One region of the Staphylococcus sp. IVB6214 genome, then DNA from elsewhere that is predicted to be linked to it. Evidence: predicted binding sites of a transcription regulator. Region 1 holds the regulator's gene; each other region holds the start of a gene.
The links. The regulator Rex, encoded in region 1, represses fermentation and respiration genes when NADH is low (regulators of the CRP and FNR family bind a similar motif). The targets are predictions, from matches to a motif close to TTGTGAAATATTTCACAA.

Region 1 (6,322 bases):
ATTTTCAAATAAACTTGTCCAGAATCAGTTGCAACTTTAATCTTATTTGCTTTAGATTTCGGGAAAATACGTGAAGTCAGTACACGTTCTCCTTCATTACAAAAAACTTCAATACTTGATGAATCTACAAAAATGCGTAATTGTGTTAATGGTGTATCTAATTGTGTACGACGTGTCAAACCTTCAACTGGTATTGGCAGTTGCCCACTTTCTGTACGATCTAAGATAACTGTTTGCGTAGCTGTTTCATATCGAATCACAATCGACTCATTTTTATTTGAGCGCAAATGAAACTCCACCGCAGACGCATCGTTGTCCAAGACTTCAACAATCAGTTCATATCGTTCACCTTCATATGGGTGCAGTTGTTTCAAAAATTTATTAGCATATCCAAGCGCAGTCTCTCTTTGTCCACGCAGTCTACGCAAGTGCATGTGTGGTTTTTGTTTTAACTTGCCGTCTTCAATCGTCAACGTTCTTGGTAACGTGAGACAATGCGCCCACCCTTCACTATCTGTCGGATAATCGGTATCAGGTAACCCCATCCAACCAATCATTACACGACGATTCGCTTCATCCATGAGTGTTTGTGGTGCATAAAAGTCGAAGCCGTTGTCCAGTTCTATAAATTCACCATGTGTCATTTCAAGTGTTTCAAAGTTCAGTTCTCCAACAATATAACCGCTTTGATAAATGTTGTTATAACGATCGCCATCCGCTTCAATTCCTTGTGGCGAAAACACTAACACATCTTTGCCATTCAACTGAAAATAATCTGGACACTCCCACATATAGCCAAAGTTCGTTAGCGATGTCTTAATCTCACCTTTAAACGACCATGGTCCTTCTGGCCGGTTCGCTTCGTACAACACTGCACATCCTGTTTCATTAACACGTTGTGCACCGATTAAGGCATATAGCTTTCCATCTCTCGTGAATACTTTTGGATCTCTAAAATGTTGTGTATAACCTGCGGGTGGTTCTGGGATGGCTGGTGGCAACAACTTTTCAACTTGACCCGCTTCATTTACTTTTGCAACAACTTGTGCACTTTTGCGTTCCCATGCTTCTGTGCGATGATTACCTGTATACATGTAATAGAGTGACCCTTCGAATTCAAAGGCACTTCCACTGTATACACCATGACTATCGTGTTGTGTATCAGGTTTTAATACTGTTTTGTCATGTAAATAATGTACAAGATCTGTACTTTTATATTGATCCCAATATTTCAAACCATGAACTGCGCCGAGTGGAAACCATTGATGTGAAATATAATACTCGCCATTAAAATAAATGAGTCCATTCGGGTCATTAAGCAGCCCCGTTGATGGTTGAATATGATATGTTTGTCGGTATTGGGAATTTTGAACTGTTCCCTTTAATTGCTCTAACTCTTCTACCGTAGCATCTTCTAATTTGCGATAACGTGCTTCACGTGTCCATTCTTTCATATTAAATACTCCTTTTACTTGGTAACGGTCCCATTTTTGTGCAATAAAATATCGTCTTGAGACGGCAACACATCTAATACGTGTGTTTTGAGACGTGAGGAATCTTTTAATTGTTCAAACAGTGCGGTAACAGCCATCTGACCTGCACGTTCATATTGATAGTAAATCGTATGTATTCTTGGATGAACAATATCTGTTACAGGGTCTCCGCCAAATCCCCCGATAAACGGTGTGGTTGCTGAATCATTCATAATCAAATGGTATAGAGCCATTGCAATCGTATCAGTGGCACCAATATACGCCGTATGTTCCCTTAAAGTAAGTTGAGGTTGCAACTTCGCTAAAGCTTGATCGTAATCAAATGCCGCTTGATAAATCTCAACTTCAATGCCTTTTGCGCTTAACGTCTCGTATAGTCCCTGATAGCGTGAATGACCAACAGCTTGGTCTTCATCTGGAACTCCTGCATAACAGATATATTCAAATCCTTCTGCAATAATACGCTCAGCCATTAACTCACCAGCTTGCAAGTCATTATGATAAATGGCACTTAGTTCAGAATGATTTTGACCAATCAAAATCACTGGCATCGGCATTGCTTGGATAATCTCCATATGTGCTTCTGTAATTGAAGTCGCCATAAAAAGGACACCATCTACTTTACTGCGATGAAATGATCGTAACGCTTCTAATTCTTGTTCCGCATCACGTTCTGTTAGTGAAAATAATATTTGATACCCCTGTGCTTCACACGTCTTTTTAATCCCTTGCACTGTACTTGCCACTGCATAAGAGTACATACGTGGAATAATCACACCAATCATCTTTGTCTTTTGCGCTCTCAAGCTTTGTGCAAATTGATTCGGTGCATATTCATGTGCATCAATCACTTGTTGAATTTTACGCTGTGTCTTTGGACTAATTGAACCTTTATTCAAATAACGCGATACCGTACTTTTAGAAACACCTGCAAGCTCCGCAATGTCTCGTATGTTCATCTCTTTCACCTCACTATGTCAATTGTTATTCTAACACAAACCCCTTGAAATATTCGCTTAAACTTGTAGTAATCTTGAATCAACATTTGTTAGTTGTGACAAGTCTTCACAATTAGCAAATGTTTGACAATATCTTGTATAAAAAAGAGACTGATACATGGATCAGCCTCTAACTATTCTATAACCTTATGCTTTTTGAACAGTGATTGTCCATGACGCATCACCGAGTTGCTCATAATTCGTAATAGGATAATTTTGCTCCGCAGCCCAGTTTGGGATTGATTCTGTTGCTTGCGTGCAGTCAAAATCAATTTTCAACTCGTCACCAACTGCAAGTTCTTCCATCTTTTTCTGTGCTTCTATTAAAGGGAACGGGCATACCATTCCAACTGTACCTAGTTCATATACCATAATAATATCTCCTTTATTTCTATATTATGCATTCACTGATTGCGCTTTTACACTTTGCGTTTGTCGACGTGCCGCACGTAACGGTTTGACAAACAAGAAGTAACTCATAAACCAAGTGCCTAGAATCATTGACGCTAACGCAATCCATCCTTGCCAAGATAGCGCAGCTGTTGCAACAAGTCCATTACCGATCGAACAGCCACCTGCTACGGCCGCACCAAATCCCAAAAATGTACCACCTAATGCACTGTTACGGATTGTTTTAATGTCTGGTAAGCGCCATTTAAATTCATGAGAGCCTTTTGCTGCAATATATGAGCCTACTAAAATACCGAGTACGAGAAAGACACCCCAGTCCAATACAGTCACATTACCTGTTGTTAAAAATTGAACGATATGTGCAGAAGGTGTGGTAATCCCTAATCCACCTTCACGTCCAGTCGAAATACTCATTGGCCATGCAATCATTGCAATTAAGCCAACTGCAATAGCTGCAACGAATGGATGATAACGACGTTCAAACAATATGTGACGAATCCCTGTGTAACGTTGCTTTAATCTCGGAACTGCAATGGTTGGTTTTGGTTTACGTAAAGTTTTGACAACGAAGAATGTTGTAATACCGACTAAGAGTACAAGCCATACCCAATATGGTACACCTGTTGAAACAGACATATCTGCATTTGCCACTGTATAACTTTGTAAACGTTCATTGATCGGTGCTAAAATACCAAATTTTGAAATAGCTGCAAAAAGCGCATAAAATCCTAGTGCAATCCAACTTCCGATAAGGCCTTCTCCTGCACGATAATATGTCCCTGTTGCACAGCCACCTGCTAAAATAATGCCGACACCGAAGATAAACGATCCAATAATTGTTCCAACGATAGGAAACGTCCCGTTATCAATCGTAATGAATCCAGCTGCTTTCAATCCGAAAATACCAACTGCTTGAATCGTAATCGCAACTAATAATGCATAAAACATCTTGTTGTTCTTTTGAACGTACATGTCACGAAAACCACCTGTCAAACAGAATCTTGTACGTTGCATTACAAATCCAAGTAATGCCCCAACGATTAAACCACTAAAAATAGTCCAAATCATTTTACCAACCTCCTATATCCGATTAACATTATCTGAATTATATAGAATGTCATTATATAATGCAAGGGTGAGTGTAAAATTTTATAATTTTCCATCTTTCTCAGAGAGTACCAAATGATACACAAAGTAGTCTCTCAACTTTTTAAAAGATTATTTTGCTATGAAAGACCTATCTGAAAAATAAGCGCATAAAAAAACATCAAAATTCAAAAGCTGAATTTTGATGACTTATTTGCTTACATATTCAATAATTTATGTCGACTGTATTATGCTTGTAGTGTTGAATTGTAATTTTTCATAAAAAAGAGCAATGATTGAAGTTCTACACCCAGATCAATTTGATGAACTTGTACTGATTGTGGCACTTGTACACGCTTTGGCGTGAAGTTAAGAATACCTTTAATGCCTGCTTCAACAAGTTGATCTGTAACCGCTTGTGCTGCCGATTCTGGTGTTGCAATAATCACCACTTCAAGTTTTTCTTTCTTAATAATTTCTGTCATATCTGACATTGGTTTAACAAGGACATTACCGATTGTTTCACCGATCACTTCTGGACGTATATCAAATGCTTCTGTAATTGTCATATCATCGTGGATGGAGAAGTTGTAAGTAATCAATGCGTGACCGAGATTACCGACACCTACAATGCCGATGTGAATCTCTTCAGAGTCACTTAATTCTGATTTGAAGAAGTCTAGAAGGTTGTCAATGTTATAGCCGTATCCTTTTTTGCCAAGCTCGCCAAAATAAGAAAAGTCACGTCGAATCGTTGCTGAATCGATATTCAAGCCTTCGCTAATCGCTTTAGAATTGACACGATTTTCACCTTTCGCTTTTAACGTGTTTACAAAGCGATAATACAAAGGCAGGCGTTTCAAGGTCGCTCTTGGAATTTTTACCGTTTCTTTAGCCATTACACAATCCTCCAAAAATATTTCTAAACATATGTGATACATTTCACAGCACAACACTATAATTATAACTGACTTTTACTCAGAAAGAAACATTTACATTTTGATGGGTATATTTTTTGTTGTACAATATATGTTAATGAAAGGAGCATCCCACATGATATTAATGCAACTCAGTCAGATTTCAAAGTCTTTTGATGGCGAGACAATTTTTGATGGTGTCAACTTTGAAGTGAAAACCGGCGAACGAATTGGCATTGTTGGACGTAACGGTGCAGGAAAATCCACTTTAATGAAAATCATTGCAGGTGTAGAAGCATACGAAGACGGTCATATCTCAAAGATTAAAAACTTAAAAATGGGTTATCTGACACAGCAAATGACACTCAACACTCAAAAAACTGTGTTTGAAGAGATGTTACAACCGTTTGAGCACCTTAAACAACTCGGTGAGAAGATGCAAGAAGAAACGGATTGGCTTGCTCAACACGCAGATCGCTATGATTCGGATGCTTATCAAGAACATATGAAGCGTTATGAAAGCATATCGAATGAGTTTGAAAAGCAAGGTGGCTATGATTATGAGCGTAAAATAAAGACTGTTTTGAACGGGCTACATTTTACGGAAGCCGACTATCATCGTCCAGTCAACGACTTCAGTGGCGGTCAAAAAACACGACTTTCACTCGCTCAAATGTTACTGCGTGAACCTGACCTTTTGCTACTTGATGAGCCGACTAACCATCTCGATATGGAAACGACTGCATGGTTAGAAGATTATTTGAAGTTTTTTAAAGGGGCTATCGTCATCATCTCGCACGACCGTTACTTCTTAGATAAAATCGTCACACAAATCTATGATGTTTCTTTAGGTGAAGTGAAGCACTATGTTGGTAACTATGGTAAATTTATCGCGCAACGTGATCAATACTATCAAAAACGCCTCGCAGAATATGAGCGGCAACAAGATGAAATCAAACGATTAGAAACCTTTGTCGAAAAAAATATCACACGTGCTTCTACAAGTGGTATGGCAAAAAGTCGACGAAAAGTTCTTGAAAAAATGACACGACTTGAAAAACCCATGTTGGATGCAAGAAGTGCGGATATTCGCTTTGACTTCGATCGCAATACAGGTAATGATGTGATGCACATACGTGACTTGGAAGTTGGGTACGAAACGCCGATTACAAAACCAATCAATATGGAAGTATCAAAAGGTGATCATATCGCAATTATCGGTCCAAATGGTATTGGGAAATCTACATTAATCAAGACACTTGCTGGACGCCTAAACGCCCTAGCAGGCCAAGTGATTCCAGGGGCTAACTTAAAAATTGGTTATTACGATCAAAAGCAAGCAGAGTTTCAATCTAGTAAAACGATCTTAGATTATGTTTGGGATCAATATCGTCATATGCCTGAAAAAGATGTACGT
Region 2 (6,322 bases), 330 kb from region 1:
CGTTTCAACCATGGTGCTGTACGTTCTGCATAAACACCTGTTTCACGATAGTATTGCATATATGCACCACATAATTTGATAACTTCATCTTCTGTTTCAACTGTTGTTAAGAATTCAGCTTTCACTACGTCTGTACCACCGTTACCACCAACGTAGATTTGGAAGCCATTTTCAACACCGATGATACCGAAGTCTTTTACGCCTGATTCTACACAGCTACGTGGACATCCAGATACACCCATTTTGAATTTGTGCGGTGTATCAATGTATTCGAATGTTTCTTCAAGACGAATACCAAGTTTTGTTGTGTATTGTGTACCGAAACGGCAGAATTCTTTACCTACACAGCTCTTAACTGAACGTGTTTTCTTCGCATAAGCAGATGCTGAGCGCATGCCTAGATCTTCCCATACTTGTGGTAATTCTTCTTTTTTCACACCGTATAAACCGATACGTTGTGAACCTGTTACTTTCACAAGCGGTACGTCGTATTTCTTAACCACTTCACCAAGGCGAATTAATTGATCCGCATCTGTTACACCTGCACGCATTTGTGGGATAACAGAGAATGTACCATCGTTTTGGATGTTTGCGTGATAACGTTCATTGGCAAAGCGTGATGCTCTTTCATCTTCATGGTCATGTGGATATACCATGTTTAAGTAGTAGTTGATTGCCGGACGACACTTAGGACAACCACCTTTATTTTTGAAGTCTAACACATGACGTACTTCTTTAGATGTTTTAAGTCCTTTTGCACGGATTTGTGTCACGATTTGGTCACGTGATAAGTCTGTACATTCACAGATACCTGTTGGACCACTTTCAACGAAGTCTCCACCTAATGTATATTCTAATAACTCACCGATTTGACCTTTACATTTACCACAAGAGTTACCTGCTTTTGTTACTCTTGTTACGTCTGCAACTGATGTTAAACCATGTTCTTTAATCGCATTAACGATCACACCTTTAGAGATACCATTACAGCCACAGATTGTTTCGTCATCATCCATATCAGCAACACTAATCGCATCTACTTCACCTGCTTTATGCAAGATCGATACAAGTGTGTATTCGTCGATTGTGTCACCTTTCTTCATCATATTATAGAAACGGTTACCTTCTTCTGTATCACCGTACAGTACCGCACCAACGATTTTCTTATCTTGGACGAAGATTTTTTTGTAGATATTGTCTACACCGTTGAATGTTTCGATACCACGTACATCTTCATTTTCAGTAATGCGACCTGCACTGAATAAGTCACAACCTGATACTTTTAATGATGTAAATGTTGTAGAACCTTGGTAGCCTTCTGTTGGTTGACCTGTAATGTGGTCTGCCAATACTTTACCTTGATCATATAGTGGCGCAACAAGACCGTATACTTTAGAACGGTGTTCCGCACATTCCCCAACTGCATAGATGTTAGGGTCGCTTGTTTTCATGAAGTCATCTACTACGATACCGCGACCAATTTCTAAGCCTGCTGCACGTGCTTCTTTCGTCACTGGACGGATACCTACTGCCATTACGACCATGTCTGCATCTAAGACACGTCCGTCTGATAAACGAATACCTTCTACATGACTCTCACCGATGATTTCTTGCGTATTTGCTTGTAATTCAAACTTGATGCCTTGTTTTTCAAGGTCTGCTTTTAATAAGCCACCTGCTTTACGGTCAAGTTGAACTTCCATTAACCATTCCGCTAAGTGAACCACTGTTACATCCATGCCTTGATCAACAAGACCACGTGCACATTCAAGACCTAACAAGCCACCACCGATAACAATGGCTTTCTTTTTCGTTTTTGCTGTTTCAAGCATTTTTTCTGTATCATCAATCGTACGGAAACCAACAACACCATCTAAGCGTGATCCGTCAATTGGTAAGATGAACGAATCAGAACCTGTTGCGATAATCATTTGATCATATGACACAACACGACCGCTTTCTGTTTCAACATTTTGTTCTTCACGGTTGATTTTGATAACTTTGTCACCTGTAATCAATTGAATGTTATGTTCTTCATACCACTCATATGGGTTCATGATTGTCTCTTCGACTGTCATTTTATTTTGTAAGATGTTTGACAACATAATACGGTTGTAGTTCGGATAAGGTTCTTTACCGATAATTGTGATGTCAAACTTATCAGGGTCACGTTCTAAAATTTCTTCAATTGTACGAACCCCCGCCATACCATTACCGATCATTAATAGTTTCGTTTTACTCATGGATATCCTCCTCTAACGTTTTTAAATATGCCTTTATTTTCTTTGCGTATGCTTGTGTCTTTCGAATCGATTGTCCTGATGAACTGATGCTGATTGTCATGTCGTCGTGCCTAATATTCAGAGTGTTGAAGAAGTCCGACTGATGTCTGTCTCCCGTATGGTTCACCCATTGGCTATCTGTCGCATCCCGAACCACACGATCATTGACGTCAGCACGATCTGTCGCCACAATGATTAAGTCTGCCGCTGCAATGTCATCTGCTTCATAGTCTTTGTGTATTAATCTGACTGATGTCCGCCATTGCTTTGACATGAACCCTTCATAAAATTGTGGACTCACCACATCTATTCGGCAGTCTTCATGAATCAATCCTTGGAATTTCCGCCATGCAATCTTCCCCCCACCAACTATCACAACGTGTTTGTCACACAAGTTCAGCTGTATTGGATACATGACGTGCCTCCTCACAAGACGCGATACGCGCTAAAATAATCGTTTTTAACACTGGGTCAAAGTTAATTGCAGTTGTGTAGACGATTTCTGTTGGCAACGCCATCTCCGCAATTTTCCGCTTCGTTTTGTTGACAAGGTAGCCATCATAAAAGAAGAACGGAATAACGAGCAACTTGTCATACGCTGTTGCAAGTGGTGGTAAAGTTTCTTTAAACTTCAGCTTGCCATACACCATACTCGGATAACATTGTATTTGTTCATTCGAATGCTGTTCAGCTAATTGTGTCAATGCAAGATCTGGTTCATCAAACCGTGCATTACCATGTGCTAAAATCACAACACCTGTTGTATCATCGATTTCATGCTCATAGCGCACCAGTTGTTTCGACACCCAATCCGCCATTGCTGGATGCGTTCCAAGTGGTTCTGCTAATACAAAATGAACTTGAGGATATTGTGCTGTCCACACCTTCATTTGATCTGCAATATCTTCATAATAATGTGATGCTGTAAAGAGTAACAACGGCATTAAATTTACTGCTTGATAGCCTTGCTGTACCGTTGCTTTTATCACTGTGTCTAAGGAACGTTCTTCCGACTCCAAAAACGCCACATCATAATCAATCGACGTATCATCAAATAATTCGTGTACAAACTGTTCAAGCGTCTCATTCAACTTACCTTTACGCATACCATGTACAATCAAAATCGTTTTCTGCAACTGCTTCACCCCCTCCCTTATATTGTAATATATTTCACATACATTTTGTGATTCCATTCACAGCCAAAAACAGAAATAGGGAACCCCCTAATCTATTCACAAGGGGATTCCCTATCATCGATTTTATTCAAGCATTTTATACCATTTATCGTACAGGAGAACGACTGGTGTATTAGGCTTCGCCCCATGGTGGTGGTGCTAACAATTTGTCATCATATCGTTCTGGGATAAGTACTTTCACCATCATGACACCTTTATCTCCGGATTCTTCATCTTCCATCTCAAAGTATGTTTCGTACCCACGTCGTTGATAGACATCTTCCAGCCAAGCCATTTTGCGGGCAGATGTTCCGAGTACGACCGCAGGGGCTTTCAATGTATCTCGTAAAATGACTTCTTCAACATAACGCATCATCTGACTTCCATACCCTTTGCCACTCATCTCTGGGTCTGTGGCTAACCACCACACAAATGGATATTTGGAAACAGGTGTGTCTGACTCCCAAGGGAAACGGATGGATAACGTTGATACGATGCAATCATCAACTTCTAATACATAGCACGCATTATCTCGAATATTATCTGCAATCATCTCAGGCGTTGCATTGACAGATGGCCAATTAATTCCCGCTTCACGCAATGGCGTAAACGAACGATACATCAGCTTGTGTAAAGCATCGGTATCTTCAAGAGTTGCAAGTCGAAATTGTTGTGTCATTATCACACATCCTTTCTATATATTTTTCGTTATTTTACCAAAATGTCGTGTACAATCTGTAATAGTTGGCTCATTATTTTAAAATCCCCCTATTTATTCTATTAATAATACAGTAAAATATAGTTGTTAATTAAATCACAGTAATTTATATGGAGGAATTACAGTGTCTATTGAAAAACCAACAAAAACGGTTCAGGATACTTATTCATCACGTCCTATCGTTGAAGGTATTATCCACAGCGTAGCGATGAAAGAAATCATGCTGGATCGTACGATGCCACGTTACATCTTAAAATCGATGATGTCTGGCTTCCTACTCGCAATCGTAACTATATTTATGTTAGCAATGAAAACACAAATGGCTGGAGCTTTACCGGGTGTTGTCAATCTCATGGGAGCTATGGCATTTAGTATCGCCTTAGTATTTATTGTATTGACACATTCAGAGTTATTAACAAGTAATTTTATGTTCCTAACAATTGGCATGTATTACCGCACGATCTCAATCGCAAAATCAATGTGGTTGTTTGCTGTTTGTTTCTTAGGAAATATTTTAGGGGCTTTCGTTCTATTCGGCTTATTGATTTGCACACAAGTCATGACACCAGAAATGATCGAAGCACTGAGTAAAACGGTTGCTGCCAAAACAGTTGAACCAACATGGCATGCCATTTTAGTGAAGGCGATCTTCGCTAACTTCTTTATTAACATTGGTATCTACGTATCACTCATGTTTAAAGAAGGCTTAACAAAAACATTCTTCATTGCAATCGGTGTTATTATTTTCGTATTTATGGGTTATGAACACGTTGTTTATAATGCAGGCTTATTCGTCGGTATGTTGTTCTATAACTTAGATGCATTAAGTGGTCTTGGCGTTCTTAAAAACATCGTCTTTGCTTTCATCGGTAACTACATCGGTGGTGGCTTGATGATTGGTTTACTATACGCTTACCTAAATGGCTCACCAAAAAAGGTTAAGTAATAAGCGCACGTAAAAAGCGATTTGAACATTTTAAAAGTGTTCAAATCGCTTTTTTCATTTATTGTGCAGCTTTTTTGCGTCGAGTCATTACTTTCAAACCATATGCAAAAATGCTATATCCTAATGCTGTTTGTACTGCCCACTTCAACACGCCATCCAACTTGCAAACTTTGTTCAATAATACTGGTACCGCAGTACTTGCAACATATAACCCTAATACTTTGACATAACGTTTATTCATATAAACATCTCCTTATAATTGAATGATAAAAGTATATTGTGGCATATCCGTGTCCCGATAACGCTTACACGTCAGCAGACATCAAATTCATTGTACCACTGACTACACCTCATATTACCATTAGAATTCTGACAAATTATTGAACGACCCACGTCACATTTTCACAAATAAATATAGTAGATATTCAAATCTTTTTTAAATACAATTTATTAATTTTTGTCTATTTTGTGAACATTAAATTCATATGATTATGTATTAAATTATTGCTTGTTAAAATAAAAACACTTCAAAAATAGAAAGGACGTTTCAGTATGGGAACATCTAAGAAAACACAATCTACAAGCAACTTCAAACCACTCTGGTTCATTTTGGCATTTGTTGCATTAATCACTATATTACTTGTTCCAACACCTGCAAGCTTACCGATTATGGGTAAAGCTGCATTAGCCATTCTAGCTTTCGCTGTTATTTTATGGGTTACAGAAGCTGTTAGCTACCCCGTTTCTGCTGCCATTATTATCAGTCTTGTGATTCTTTTACTCGGTTTCAGCCCAGTACAAAACTTAGCAGAATCTCTCGGCAATCCAACGGTAGGTGGCGAACCAATCTCAGGAGATACTGCTTTCGGCACAAACAATGCACTCAAACTTGCTTTTAGCGGCTTCTCATCAAGCGCTGTCGCATTAGTTGCTGCTGCTTTATTCCTAGCAACAGCCATGCAAATTACTAACTTACACAAACGCTTAGCATTATGGGTGCTGTCACTCGTTGGCAACAAAACTCGAAACATTGTTATTGGTGCCATAGCTGTTGCAATTATTTTGGCATTCTTCGTTCCATCTGCAACAGCCCGTACTGGTGCTATTGTCCCAATTTTACTCGGTATGGTTGCTGCATTTGGTGCAAGTAAAAATAGTCGTCTTGCTGCATTACTTGTTATCACAGCTGTACAAGCTGTTA
Region 3 (6,322 bases), 310 kb from region 1:
TGGAAAGGAAGTGGTACCTGAAGTAGTGATAGAATTAGTGGATGAGTTAAAGCACAGGCATCCTGTGAAGCTGATTTTGGAAGTGTTGAATGTCCCTAAATCAAATTACTACCGTTGGAAAAATAAGAAGAAAACGGAAGATACAACAGTTAAAAAGGTTAAGGAATTATGTGAAGATAATCATTACACGTACGGCTATCGCAAGATAACTGCTCTGATGAATCAGGCCTCTAAACAACCGATAAACCATAAACGTGTACAAAGAATTATGAGAGAAAATAATTTGAATTGTAGAGTTAGAATTAAGAAATCTAAACGTCGAGGGAAGGCATATTATCTTACAAGCAATAAACTGAATGGTAACTTTAGAGCAAATCAACCTCTACAAGTACTGACTACTGATATTACGTATCTTCCCTTTGGTAATTCAATGTTGTATTTATCTTCAATCATCGATTTATATAACGGTGAAATTGTGGCTTATAAGATTAGCGATACACAAGATCAAAGTTTGGTAAATGACACCTTAAACCAAATTGATATTCCAGAAGGATGTCTACTTCATAGCGATCAAGGAAGCGTCTATACATCGCATGCTTACTACCAATTATGCGAAGAAAAGGGCATTATCAGAAGTATGTCTCGCAAAGGTACACCTGCTGATAACGCCCCGATAGAATGTTTCCATTCCTCGCTAAAGTGTGAAACATTTTATCTTAACAATGAGTTAAATAACTCTAATTTCATTGTAAAGGATATTGTCGAAAAGTACATTGAAAACTATAATAATAATCGAATTCAACAAAAATTAGGCTACTTATCCCCTGTGCAATACAGAAAATTAGCAGCCTAATTCAAGTGTTTTTATGTGAGTCCCATATTAAGGGTGCAGTGCCCAAACGAGGTTGCTTTTTTATTTTGGACAAAAAGAAACCCAATGCTTCAAGGATGTATTTACACTTGAAACATTGGGTATTCGAGTTTGAAAAACTTATGGCTTTGACTTCATAAGTATTGATGTGAGTGGACGATAAACGATAAGTGTGCCACCTAATAACAGAAGACTGTATATAGTAAAAGGTGATACTGAACTTACACCACCAGTGTTAGGTAAAACGGTCAATCGAGCATGTGATGGTTGTGGTGTTTGAGTTTGTTGAGTAACTTGTGGTGGTGATGACTGATTAGGTTGCGGTGTTTGAGTTTGTTGAGAAATACGTGATGATGAAGGCTGATTAGGTTGGGATGTATAAGTATCTGACAGACTTGATAACAATCGATCGATATCTTTAGTATCTTTAAGCCCTTTATATTTTTTCATCAATGTTTTAGCCGTGATCTGACCTGTGGTATATGGATCAGGCAAAAAAGGCTCTTCCGTAGGTTCAATTTGGTCTTGTGGAATGTCATAATCTGTGGGAGTAGGTGGTTTTGTTGGGTCAGTTGCCGTGAAAATATCATCACGAGATTGATTGTTTGAAGCTGCGTAAGTATTGTTAGATATAGTGACTAAGCTTGTAGCTATCAATGATGTAGTTAGTAATTTTTTTAACATAGTAATCACTCCGTACTTTAAGTATGATGAATTAAACTTTTGACTTACTTATAGAAGCAAAAGGTCGATAAACGATAAGTGTACCACCTAATAACAGAAGACTGTATATAGCAAAAGGTGATAATGAATGTACACCACCAGTGTTAGGTAAAACGGTCAATCGAGCATGTGATGGTTGTGGTGTGCTTGATATGTTAATATTTGTTTGATTTGAAGGTGTAACAGTCTTAGCTGAATGAACTTGTGTGTCATGATTAATTTTTGTATTTGCTTTGTCATTAGGAACAATAATGAAAGGTGGTTCTTCTCCGATAGGTATAGCTTTATCTTGTGGAAAATCATAATTTGTTGGTGTAGATGGTTCTGTTGAATCATTTGCTGTGAAAACATCATCGCCAGAATCATTGTTTGAAGCTGCATAAGTATTGTTAGATATAGTGACTAAGCTTGTAGCTATCAATGATGTAGTTAGTAATTTTTTTAACATAGTAATCACTCCGTACTTTAAATATGATGAATTATTCTTTTGACTGACTTATAGAAGCAAAAGGACGATAAACGATAAGTGTGCCACCTAATAACAGAAGACTGTATATAGCAAACGGTGATACCGAACTTACACCACCAGTGTTAGGTAAAACGGTCAATTGAGTATTTGGCGCTTGTGGTGTTTGAGTTTGTTGAGAGATTCGTGGTGATGAAGACTGATTAGGTTGCGGTGTTTGAGTTTGTTGAGAAATACGTGATGATGAAGGCTGATTAGGTTGAGACGTATAAGTATCTGACAGACTTGATAACAATCGATCGATATCTTTAGTATCTTTAAGCCCTTTATATCTTTTCATCAATGTCTTAGCCGTGATCTGACCTGTGGTATATGGATCGGGCAAAAAAGGCTCTTCAATAGGCTTGAATTGGTCTTGAGGATCTTCATAAGGTGTAGGTGTAGGTGGTTCTGTTGGATCAGTTGCCGTGAAAATATCATCATCAGAATGGTTGTTTGAAGCTGCATAAGTATAATTTCCGAGGGTTAATAAGCTAATTGTAATTAATGAAGTCGAGATTGTTTTTTTCAACATGATAATCACTCCTTTTATTTTGTGGCTTTTATATCAATATAGCCGATCCATTTGTTTTTATTATTGTATAAAGTGTAATATTTCTTTTTGTTTCCAAGCGTATAGAGCCCTTTTGCTTTGAAAGTTTTGTTGTAGTATTTGCTTGTTGGCGCAATTTTTCTAGACCAGAAAAAATCTCCCCATATGACGTCTTTTTTCGAAACAATCTTAACGGTCTTATTTATTTTTGTCGCAATTAAATCTTCCGTATCTCCTTTGTCTACGTAACCTATTAAATGATTGTGATTGTCAAATAAAGAAAGATATTTATGACCGTTTAAATGTGTATAAATATTTTTTGCTTGATAGACCTTACCTAACTTCACATCTTTATTGGAACGACGTGTGTACAGATTTAAATCTTTCCATATTTTTATGTTAGATTTAGTAATCGTAATGTTTTTGTTATATTTACTAGGCTTTGGATCAGCACTCCACTTCTTGATAAGGGCTAGTTTTTCTTCATTTAGTCGTGTACCACTGTTGACATTTATGCCACCATAAGTGTGGACGGCGACAATAAGATTTTTTGAATTCCAAACGGGGCTGCCACTTTGGCCACCAAATGTATCCATATCGTAGTAAATTTGATGATTTGTAAAGTCTATTATCTTTCCTTTTGAAGTATATTGCGTATTTCCCCCTTTATCACCCGGGAATCCAGCTATTTGTAAGGGTTCTTTCGCATTTATACTGGATGATAAAGAAAAGCTTCCTGTTTTTTTCCCTAGATTGTTATTCAACTTAATAACAGCGAAGTCGTAATCATGAGAAGCAGTATCTCGATACTCTTTAGGGACGAATTTCTGTGTTGCGACTGCTTCTCCAATTTTTGCACCTGACTTTGATGCTCCCGCATAAACTTTTATGCATTTTGCGTACCCACCATCCTTTTTGTTATAAACATTATGGGCTGCTGTTAATACCGTATTATTGTTGATTATTGCACCAGTTCCTCTATAAGTATGTTTACCATTAATAATATTTAACAGTACAATTTTTCTATAAGGATTTTTGAGATAGTCTTTTACAATAGTGCGACTGTCTTCCCCTATAACACTTTCTGGAAAAGATTCTTCTTCAACTGGTACAGGCTTTAATCCTTCTTGTGGAATATCATAGTTTGTTGGTGTGGGAGCTTCAGTAGCAGCGGTGGCTTTCAAAACATCATCATTTTGTGCAGATAGTGTGTCTGCATTGCCAAACAAGTAAGTTGTTGCAAGTAAGCTTAATGCGAATGTGACAAATCCTTTTCTTAACATATATGACTCCTTTCTATTATCACCAATTTCTCTATAAGTGATTTGATAACAAAAAAGTAACACTTTTCATCTAAGGGGTGAATATTTTTGTAAAATAGCTTTTGTATGTAGAAAATTCTTTTTGTGAAAAATTCCTATAAGTTAGATGGGAGAACGATAGAAGAGATTTCAAGGAATATAGTTGAAAGTATGGTTTTTATAGGCTTTAGGAGCATATTGTTTGAGATTACAATAAATAACTATTGATTCTATTGCATGTTCATTAGGGTTATCTTTATGCTTATGCACAAGTTGTTCTTGTTAGATGATTGTTTTATTACAATAATGAAGGCTATTTTAATTAATTATCAGATAGGTGAAACGGATGCTTATTATAAGTATAGTTAAGTAGTATCTTAAAAAGGGTTTAACAGTGCGTTAAGATGTTTTTTAGATGTGTCCGTTTTGTGTTAGGGGATACCCCTGCAAGAGTATAGGGGAAGTCCTTATGTTATGTATTTCACAATAACGTTACACTGAAAGTGAACAAGCGTATCAAAAGACAATAGCATCAAAAGACAATAGCATCATAACCCTTTTTGATACAAGAGATCTATTAAAGAAAAAGGTGAATCAATTATGGATAAGTCAAAAGCTGGTTTGCAGTTAGGGCTTCAAACGCTCAGTTTAGTTGCTGGGTTCATGGCATGGACAATTATTGCACCATTAATGCCATTTATTTCCCAAGACATCGAGATTACAAGCGGTCAATTATCAATTATTTTAGCTATCCCTGTTATTTTAGGTTCAGTATTACGTGTGCCATTCGGTTATTTAACAAATATCGTTGGTGCTAAATGGGTATTCTTTACAAGTTTCGTTGTATTACTTATCCCAATCTTCTTATTGAGCCAAGCATCAACACCAGGTAACTTAATGTTCGCAGGTTTCTTCCTAGGTGTAGGGGGCGCGATCTTCTCAGTAGGTGTTACATCAATTCCTAAATACTTCGCAAAAGACAAAGTCGGTCTTGCAAACGGTATTTATGGTATGGGTAACTTAGGTACAGCTGTATCAGCATTCTTAGCACCACCAATCGCAGGTATTATTGGTTGGCAAAATACAGTAATGAGTTATTTGGCTGTTATGGTAGTATTTGCATTAATCATGTTCTTCTTAGGTGATGGCAATGAACCGAAAGTCAAAGTACCTTTAGTAGAGCAATCACGTATTCTATTGAAAAACTACAAATTGTACTACTTAAGTTTCTGGTACTTCATCACGTTCGGTGCATTCGTAGCATTCGGTCTATTCTTACCAAACTTCTTAGTAGAACACTTCGGAGTAGACAAAGTAGACGCAGGTATTCGTACAGGTGTATTCATCGCTATCGCAACATTACTTCGTCCTATTGGTGGTATGTTAGGAGACAAATTTGATGCGGTAACAATGTTAAAAGCATTCTTCTCAATCATGATTGTAGGTGCATTAATCATTGGTTTATCTGACGGCATCTTATTATTCACAGTGGGCTGTTTAACAGTGAGTGTTTGTGCAGGTATCGGTAACGGTCTTATCTTCAAACTTGTCCCACACTACTTCTCAAAAGAAGCAGGTGTTGCAAACGGTATCGTATCAATGATGGGAGGTCTTGGTGGCTTCTTCCCACCACTTGTTATCTCTGCAGTCACTTCAATGACAGGAAGCAGTAACTTAGCATTCATCCTACTTGCTATTTTCGGTGTTATTGCATTATTAACAATGTTTAACTTAGCAAAACGCGAAAAAACAGCAGGTGTTCAATAATATTTGAAAAAAGACACTGTCTTTATCATCAACGATAAAGATAGTGCCTTTTGCTGTTTATATGCTTAAAAAGTGTTTTCGTATAATAGACGATAAAACGACAGGTAGTTCTTCAAACGCACTTTTTTTATGAATACGTTCAGTGACTTTATGCGCATCTTTTCCGATAGGACCGCAATTCATAAGAGGGGCTTGAATATTTTCAATCGCTTGAAATGGAATGGAATAAGTATTATTGAAAACAGGTGTGTTACCTTCATAAGCTTCAAATCCCGCTCCGTTTGGCGAAGGTGCCACATAACTTAAATCACTAATGCCGTTGAAGTAGTGAATGCGTTTTGATGCACGTTCAAACTGTTTTTGCAACGTTGTATCAATCGTTGAACTAATTGCTTCAGTCAATGGATGATAAGAAGCATTAGTTGCTGGATAATAAGGGGGTGCAAAGAACGTTATAACTGTTGGTCCAAGCTCTCGGCATAGGTTCATCAATGCATCTACAATTGCGATGGATTGAAGGTGTGGTTCACTTTCCGTTTGAACCTGTGCCTCTATCAGTTGTTGTACGGCATCTTGTCCATAATGTTTAATGGCATATTGCA
Region 4 (6,322 bases), 340 kb from region 1:
TATTTTGATATACAAGTCGGGGCTGGGACATAATTCCCAGCTCTTTTACAAAAAAGGTCTAATTTGGTGTCGAAAAACACTAAATTAGACCTTTTTTATAGATATCATTTAAAAAAATAAAACACTTCCCGTATAATTGTTAATAACCACAAAAACAATGAAAGGAAGTGCCTTATATGTATAAAGAGTATAACATTTCTCAGCTTAGTCTGCCAATTGAAACTGAAATTTCTTTTCCCGAGAGTGATATTGCCCTCATTATTAATAAACTTGTAGAATCTATTCCCCAAGAAACTTTTAATCAATATTACAACCATAGAGGTCCTTCATCTTATCATCCTAAAATGATGTTAAAAATCGTTTTATACAGCTATACACAGTCTGTCTTTTCTGGTAGAAAAATGGAATTTCTACTTAAAGATAGTTGTCGTATGATGTGGTTAGCTCAAGGACAAGTCCCTTCATATCGTACAATCAATCGCTTTAGAGTTAATCCACACATGATAGATTTTATACAAGTTCTATTTGTGGGTCTTAGAGCGCAATTATTAGAAGACAAAGTGATTACAGAAGACGCCCTTTATATAGATGGAACGAAGATAGAGGCTAATGCCAATAAATATACTTTTCAATGGCTAGGTAGCACTAAGCATTTTAGTAAAGGGGTTATTGAAAAATCCAATGCGGTGTATAAACAGTTAATTTCAGAGAAGATCATACCTGAAATTAAGAGAGAATCTTCTGATGAACTAACGAAAGAAGAATTAAATCGTATTGAGATGCATTTAGATGATAAAAATGAAACGCTCACTTCTAAAATTGAAGCATCTCAAAGTGTAGAAATAAGAAAGACATTAAGAAAACAAAGAAGTAAAGTTAGAAAATATAAAAAAGCAATCAAAGATTTTAAAGATCGTAAAATAAAATATGATGAGCAGATGGAAATTTATGGTGACAGAAAAAGCTATTCTAAAACAGATCATGATGCGACCTTTATGAGAATGAAAAATGATCATATGAAGAATGGACAATTAAAGCCTGGCTATAATCTGCAGATTGCGACGAACAATCAGTTCATTTTGGCATTTGGTGTGTATAGTAATCCGGGTGATACGCGAACACTTCCTTCTTTTTTAAAATCAATCAAAGAATTATACGGTGACATTCCAGAGTACATTGTAGCTGATGCGGGATATGGTAGCGAACAAAACTATACGATGATTCTTGATGAATTCGAGAAAACACTACTCATCACATATAGTATGTATTTAAAAGAGAAGAAAAGAAAATATAAAAATAATCCATTCATAACAGCTAATTGGAAATATAATGAAATAGATGACTATTATGTATGTCCGAATAACAAAGAATTGCATTTCAAAAGTTATAGAAAAAGAAGAGACGGATATGGTTATCAGAGAGATTTCAAATTATATAAATGTGAAGATTGTGTTGGATGTCCTTTACGAAATGAATGTATGAATTACAGAACCAACCCAACTACAACAAAAAGCTTATATAAAAATCCAACTTGGGATTATTTTAAAGCATTCACAAATAAGCAGCTTTCAGATCCAAAAACGAAAGGCATCTACAAAAAACGAAAAATAGATGTCGAATCAGCATTTGGAAATCTGAAGGCTAATTTGGGTTTCCAAAGGTTATCAGTTCGCACTCAATCAAAGGTTGAATGCGAATTAGGAATCGCACTTATGGCAGTAAACATCAGAAAACTAGCCAGATAAGTGCTAGTTTTTTAGTAAATAATAAGAAAAAAGCCGTTAAAATCTTAAAAAAGAATTTTAACGGCTTTTTTTGAAGGGAAATTGAGCGCCTATGTCTCAGCCCCGAGTTTTCTCTAAACACAAAAGTAGACCAACAATACATATAAAGTATCGTTGGCCTACTTTTTATTATTTATTCTCTATGATCGTTGATATCGATAATTTTCGAACTATCATATTTGTATTCTTTGTCTAAAATTTGCATGTATTCGTCAAACGTATATCCGTGGAAAATCCAGTTACGCATCTTCATATAAACAGGTTTCACCTTATTTTGATGTGTTTCAGTCACACGTTTACGTAAAATACCATCATTTACCATCGATAACAAGACGTCTGCAACCATGTCATATGAAATAGCATGCTTCATCATCGTCAACAATTCGATGTTCAGTTGATCTGCCGTTGCATTAAAGTTATTGTCTTTTCTCACACTGCGATCTAACCAAGATAAGAAGTCAATCATGTCTTCATCTGGTAAGTTGAAAACATTTCTCTCAAAATACAACATATCTTCTATTGTCTCTGGCATGTAGTAATGTGCATCTTTTAAGAAATGTGCAAATTCATCTTCTTCTAGCTGTAAGCCTAATGAAACAATCGCACCGTTTACCAAACGATAATTTATATTTTCTGGCGCAATGCGTTCACAACGTTTTACGAATCGTTGAATTTCCATCAATGTATGTTCTTCGTCCAAATAAGTTTTGAATACATTTTGTAATTGTGTATATGAATATAAACCATACAAGTTGGTTGCTGCTTCAAATACACGGTACTTCAAGATCATCGCTTGTAATTCTTCGTCTTCCTTCTCAATATATGCACCTACACGTGTCGCAACTTCTGCCGGTATCTCCAATACAGACAACCCATTGTCTTCTTGATCTGTATTAAAGACCAGATAACAATCAGGGAATGTAATTGAAGAAATAAACGGCAACATTTCTTTGCTATAATGATGTGTTAAAGCAAAAGCTAAACGCTGATCTTTACTCATCTTGCTTACTTCTTCTTTTATATAATTATCAGTTACAAGCGATTGTATAAAGTGAACGAGCATTTCGTCTTTCTTCATACTAGAATAACCTGTGATATCATGTGCCTTACACAGTCTTTTAATATCACCGACCGTTAAGTCAGACATTAATTCGATAATCGAGTTTGGTTGCTCAGGTAAAATCCCCTGCTTCATCATCGCATCTTCAAACTGCGCTCTCTCTTCATCCGTTAATCCGGATAATAAGTCTGACATCCCTTCGAAATCTCTTACCATTTTTTCTCACCCATTCATTGATCATGATACTTCCATTTTACAGAGTTCCATCCCTTTACGAAAGCCTTTTTACCGAATTAAGGGATTTCCCATTCAATTTGTTCAAAACATATACATAAACGCTCAAATCACCTTTGAAAAAATAGAATAACGTAATGATTTGTCAACTAATATCATGTAAAAACTGTAATAAATTATGTCCGAATTATATCCAATTAGAATCTAAAATTTGACAACTGTTAAGCGCTTTCAATAATTGCGTGATTTTGTTCACAAGAGTTGGTATACTGTTTGTGAAATGATGAACAAAACCTAACAGGAGGTATACTCATGATTAAAGAACCAAAGAAACAAAACAATGCATGGTCAGGATTTAAAACAGGTCGTTGGACACGTAACGTAGATGTGCGTGAATTCATCCAACTGAACTTCACTGGATATCAAGGTGATGATAGTTTCTTAGAAGGTCCTACCGAAGCAACATCTAAATTATGGGATCAAGTAATGCAGTTATCAAAAGAAGAACGTGAACGTGGTGGCATGTGGGATATGGATACGAAAGTTGTTTCAACAATCCTTTCTCATGATGCAGGATACTTAAATCAAGATCTAGAACAAATCGTCGGCGTTCAAACAGATAAACCATTCAAACGCTCGATGCAACCATTCGGTGGTATTCGTATGGCAAAAGCAGCATGTGAAGCATACGGATATGAACTAGACGAAGAAACTGAACGTATCTTCACAGACTATCGTAAAACACACAACCAAGGTGTATTCGATGCATACTCTAAAGAAATGTTAGCTTGTCGTAAAGCAGGTATCATTACGGGTCTTCCTGATGCTTACGGTCGTGGTCGTATTATCGGTGACTACCGTCGTGTTGCTTTATACGGTATTGACTTCTTAATGGCAGAAAAACAACGTGACTTCAATGACCTTTCTTCTACTATGTCTGAAGATGTCATTCGTTTACGTGAAGAAGTGTCTGAACAATACCGTTCACTTAAAGAATTAAAAGAACTTGGTGAACGCTATGGTTTCGACTTGAGCCGTCCAGCGGAAAACTTTAAAGAAGCTGTTCAATGGTTATACTTAGCTTACCTTGCAGCAATCAAAGAACAAAACGGTGCTGCAATGAGTCTTGGTCGTACTTCTACTTTCTTAGATATCTATGCAGAACGTGACTTACAAGCAGGTACAATTACAGAATCAGAAGTTCAAGAAATCATTGACCACTTCATTATGAAATTACGTCTTGTAAAATTCGCACGTACACCTGATTACAACGCACTCTTCTCTGGTGACCCTACTTGGGTAACAGAATCTATCGGTGGTGTTGGTATCGACGGTCGTCCAATGGTTACGAAAAACTCATTCCGTTTCCTACACTCTTTAGACAACTTAGGTCCTGCACCTGAACCAAACTTAACTGTATTATGGTCTACACGCTTACCAGAAAACTTCAAACGCTACTGTACGAAGATGAGTATTAAAACAAGCTCTATTCAGTACGAAAACGATGATTTAATGCGTGAAAGCTATGGCGATGACTACGGTATTGCGTGCTGTGTATCTGCGATGAGAATTGGTAAACAAATGCAATTCTTCGGTGCACGTGCCAACTTAGCAAAAACATTATTATACGCAATTAACGGTGGTAAAGATGAAAAATCTGGCAACCAAGTCGCACCAAAATTTGCACCAATCGAATCTGATGTTTTAGATTACGATGAAGTGTATGCACAATTTGATGAAATGATGGAATGGCTTGCAGGCGTATACGTGAACTCATTGAACGTTATTCATTACATGCATGACAAATACAGCTATGAACGTATTGAAATGGCATTACATGACACAGATGTTCACCGTACAATGGCAACAGGTATCGCTGGTCTTTCAGTTGCAGCTGACTCATTATCTGCAATCAAATACGCAGAAGTTCGTCCAGTCCGTGATGAAAACGGCCTTGTTGTAGACTTCGAAACAACTGGTGACTTCCCTAAATACGGTAACAACGACCCTCGCGTCGATGACATCGCAGTTCAATTAGTTGAAAGCTTTATGAGAAAGTTACGTAAACACAAAACTTACCGTGACTCTGAACATACAATGAGTGTATTAACAATCACATCTAACGTTGTATATGGTAAGAAAACTGGTAATACACCAGATGGACGTAAAGCTGGTGAACCATTTGCACCGGGTGCAAACCCAATGCACGGCCGTGATGAAAACGGTGCTTTAGCATCACTCTCATCTGTCGCAAAATTACCATATGACTGCTGTAAAGATGGTATCTCAAATACATTTAGTATCGTTCCAAAATCACTTGGTAAAGAAGATCATACACAAGAACAAAACTTAGTCAGCATTTTAGATGGTTATGCATTACAACACGGTCACCATCTCAACATCAACGTATTCAACCGTGAAACATTGTTAGATGCGATGGAACACCCTGAAGAATATCCACAGTTGACAGTTCGTGTATCTGGATACGCTGTAAACTTCATCAAGTTAACACGCGAACAACAACTCGATGTTATTTCACGTACATTCCACGAATCAATGTAACAAGAAGGTAACAAGAAGGTGGGAAAGGAGTGCTTAGGGAGTGAGCAGAATCCGAGCAATGAACAAAATTGATTTCCAAATTTTGATGAATTGCGAAATTCTGTCGAAATCCCTACTCCTTGAGCACTGACAATAGAAGGTGGGAGAGAAGCGGTTAGAATTTGAGCAGACCCCTGCAATCTCAAATGCACTAATGAGACTTCTCAAACACGAATTAACGAAAGGAAACAGAGGGATATACTATGTTAAAAGGTCACATTCATTCAATAGAAAGTTTAGGTACTGTGGACGGCCCTGGTCTACGTTACATCATCTTCACACAAGGTTGCTTATTGCGGTGCTTATATTGCCATAACCCCGACACATGGAAAATCAATGAACCGTCAAGAACTGCAACATCTGATGAACTTGTGGCTGAAATTACACCGTATCTCCCTTACTTCCAAGCATCTGGAGGCGGTGTCACAGTAAGTGGTGGCGAACCGCTTCTCCAAATGCCGTTTATTGAAGATTTATTTGAAAAGCTTCAAGCACAGGGCATTCATACATGTATTGATACATCTCTTGGGTGCGCCAATGATTCAGAAGCTTTTAGAAAACATTTCGACCAACTACTACCCCATACAGATTTATTGATGGTCGACATTAAACATATTGATAATGAAAAGCATAAACGTTTAAC

Region 2: the regulator Rex is predicted to act here: its motif matches at 4,260-4,277, upstream of MUA51_RS09635 (formate/nitrite transporter family protein).
Region 3: the regulator Rex is predicted to act here: its motif matches at 4,423-4,440, upstream of MUA51_RS09525 (nitrate/nitrite transporter).
Region 4: the regulator Rex is predicted to act here: its motif matches at 3,352-3,369, upstream of pflB (formate C-acetyltransferase).

Annotation. Positions count from the first base shown of each region.
Region 1 is NZ_CP094723.1:1,605,325-1,611,646, forward strand. Features, by position in the region: gene MUA51_RS07900 (sucrose-6-phosphate hydrolase) at 1-1,454, opposite strand, end outside; gene MUA51_RS07905 (LacI family DNA-binding transcriptional regulator) at 1,469-2,452, opposite strand; gene MUA51_RS07910 (sulfurtransferase TusA family protein) at 2,639-2,863, opposite strand; gene MUA51_RS07915 (YeeE/YedE family protein) at 2,888-3,970, opposite strand; gene MUA51_RS07920 (redox-sensing transcriptional repressor Rex) at 4,237-4,887, opposite strand; gene MUA51_RS07925 (ABC-F family ATP-binding cassette domain-containing protein) at 5,042-6,322, shown strand, end outside.
Region 2 is NZ_CP094723.1:1,935,371-1,941,692, forward strand. Features, by position in the region: gene nirB (nitrite reductase large subunit NirB) at 1-2,243, opposite strand, end outside; gene MUA51_RS09620 (precorrin-2 dehydrogenase/sirohydrochlorin ferrochelatase family protein) at 2,236-2,697, opposite strand; gene MUA51_RS09625 (sirohydrochlorin chelatase) at 2,669-3,418, opposite strand; gene MUA51_RS09630 (GNAT family N-acetyltransferase) at 3,591-4,136, opposite strand; gene MUA51_RS09635 (formate/nitrite transporter family protein) at 4,300-5,121, shown strand; gene MUA51_RS09640 (hypothetical protein) at 5,180-5,362, opposite strand; gene MUA51_RS09645 (SLC13 family permease) at 5,674-6,322, shown strand, end outside.
Region 3 is NZ_CP094723.1:1,915,166-1,921,487, reverse strand. Features, by position in the region: one part of gene MUA51_RS09550 (IS3 family transposase) at 1-853, shown strand, start outside; gene MUA51_RS09545 (hypothetical protein) at 992-1,555, opposite strand; gene MUA51_RS09540 (hypothetical protein) at 1,587-2,042, opposite strand; gene MUA51_RS09535 (hypothetical protein) at 2,074-2,634, opposite strand; gene MUA51_RS09530 (trypsin-like serine peptidase) at 2,649-3,935, opposite strand; gene MUA51_RS09525 (nitrate/nitrite transporter) at 4,554-5,720, shown strand; gene MUA51_RS09520 (M20/M25/M40 family metallo-hydrolase) at 5,778-6,322, opposite strand, start outside.
Region 4 is NZ_CP094723.1:1,946,705-1,953,026, forward strand. Features, by position in the region: gene MUA51_RS09675 (IS1182 family transposase) at 177-1,745, shown strand; gene MUA51_RS09680 (hypothetical protein) at 1,918-3,060, opposite strand; gene pflB (formate C-acetyltransferase) at 3,391-5,640, shown strand; gene pflA (pyruvate formate-lyase-activating protein) at 5,883-6,322, shown strand, end outside.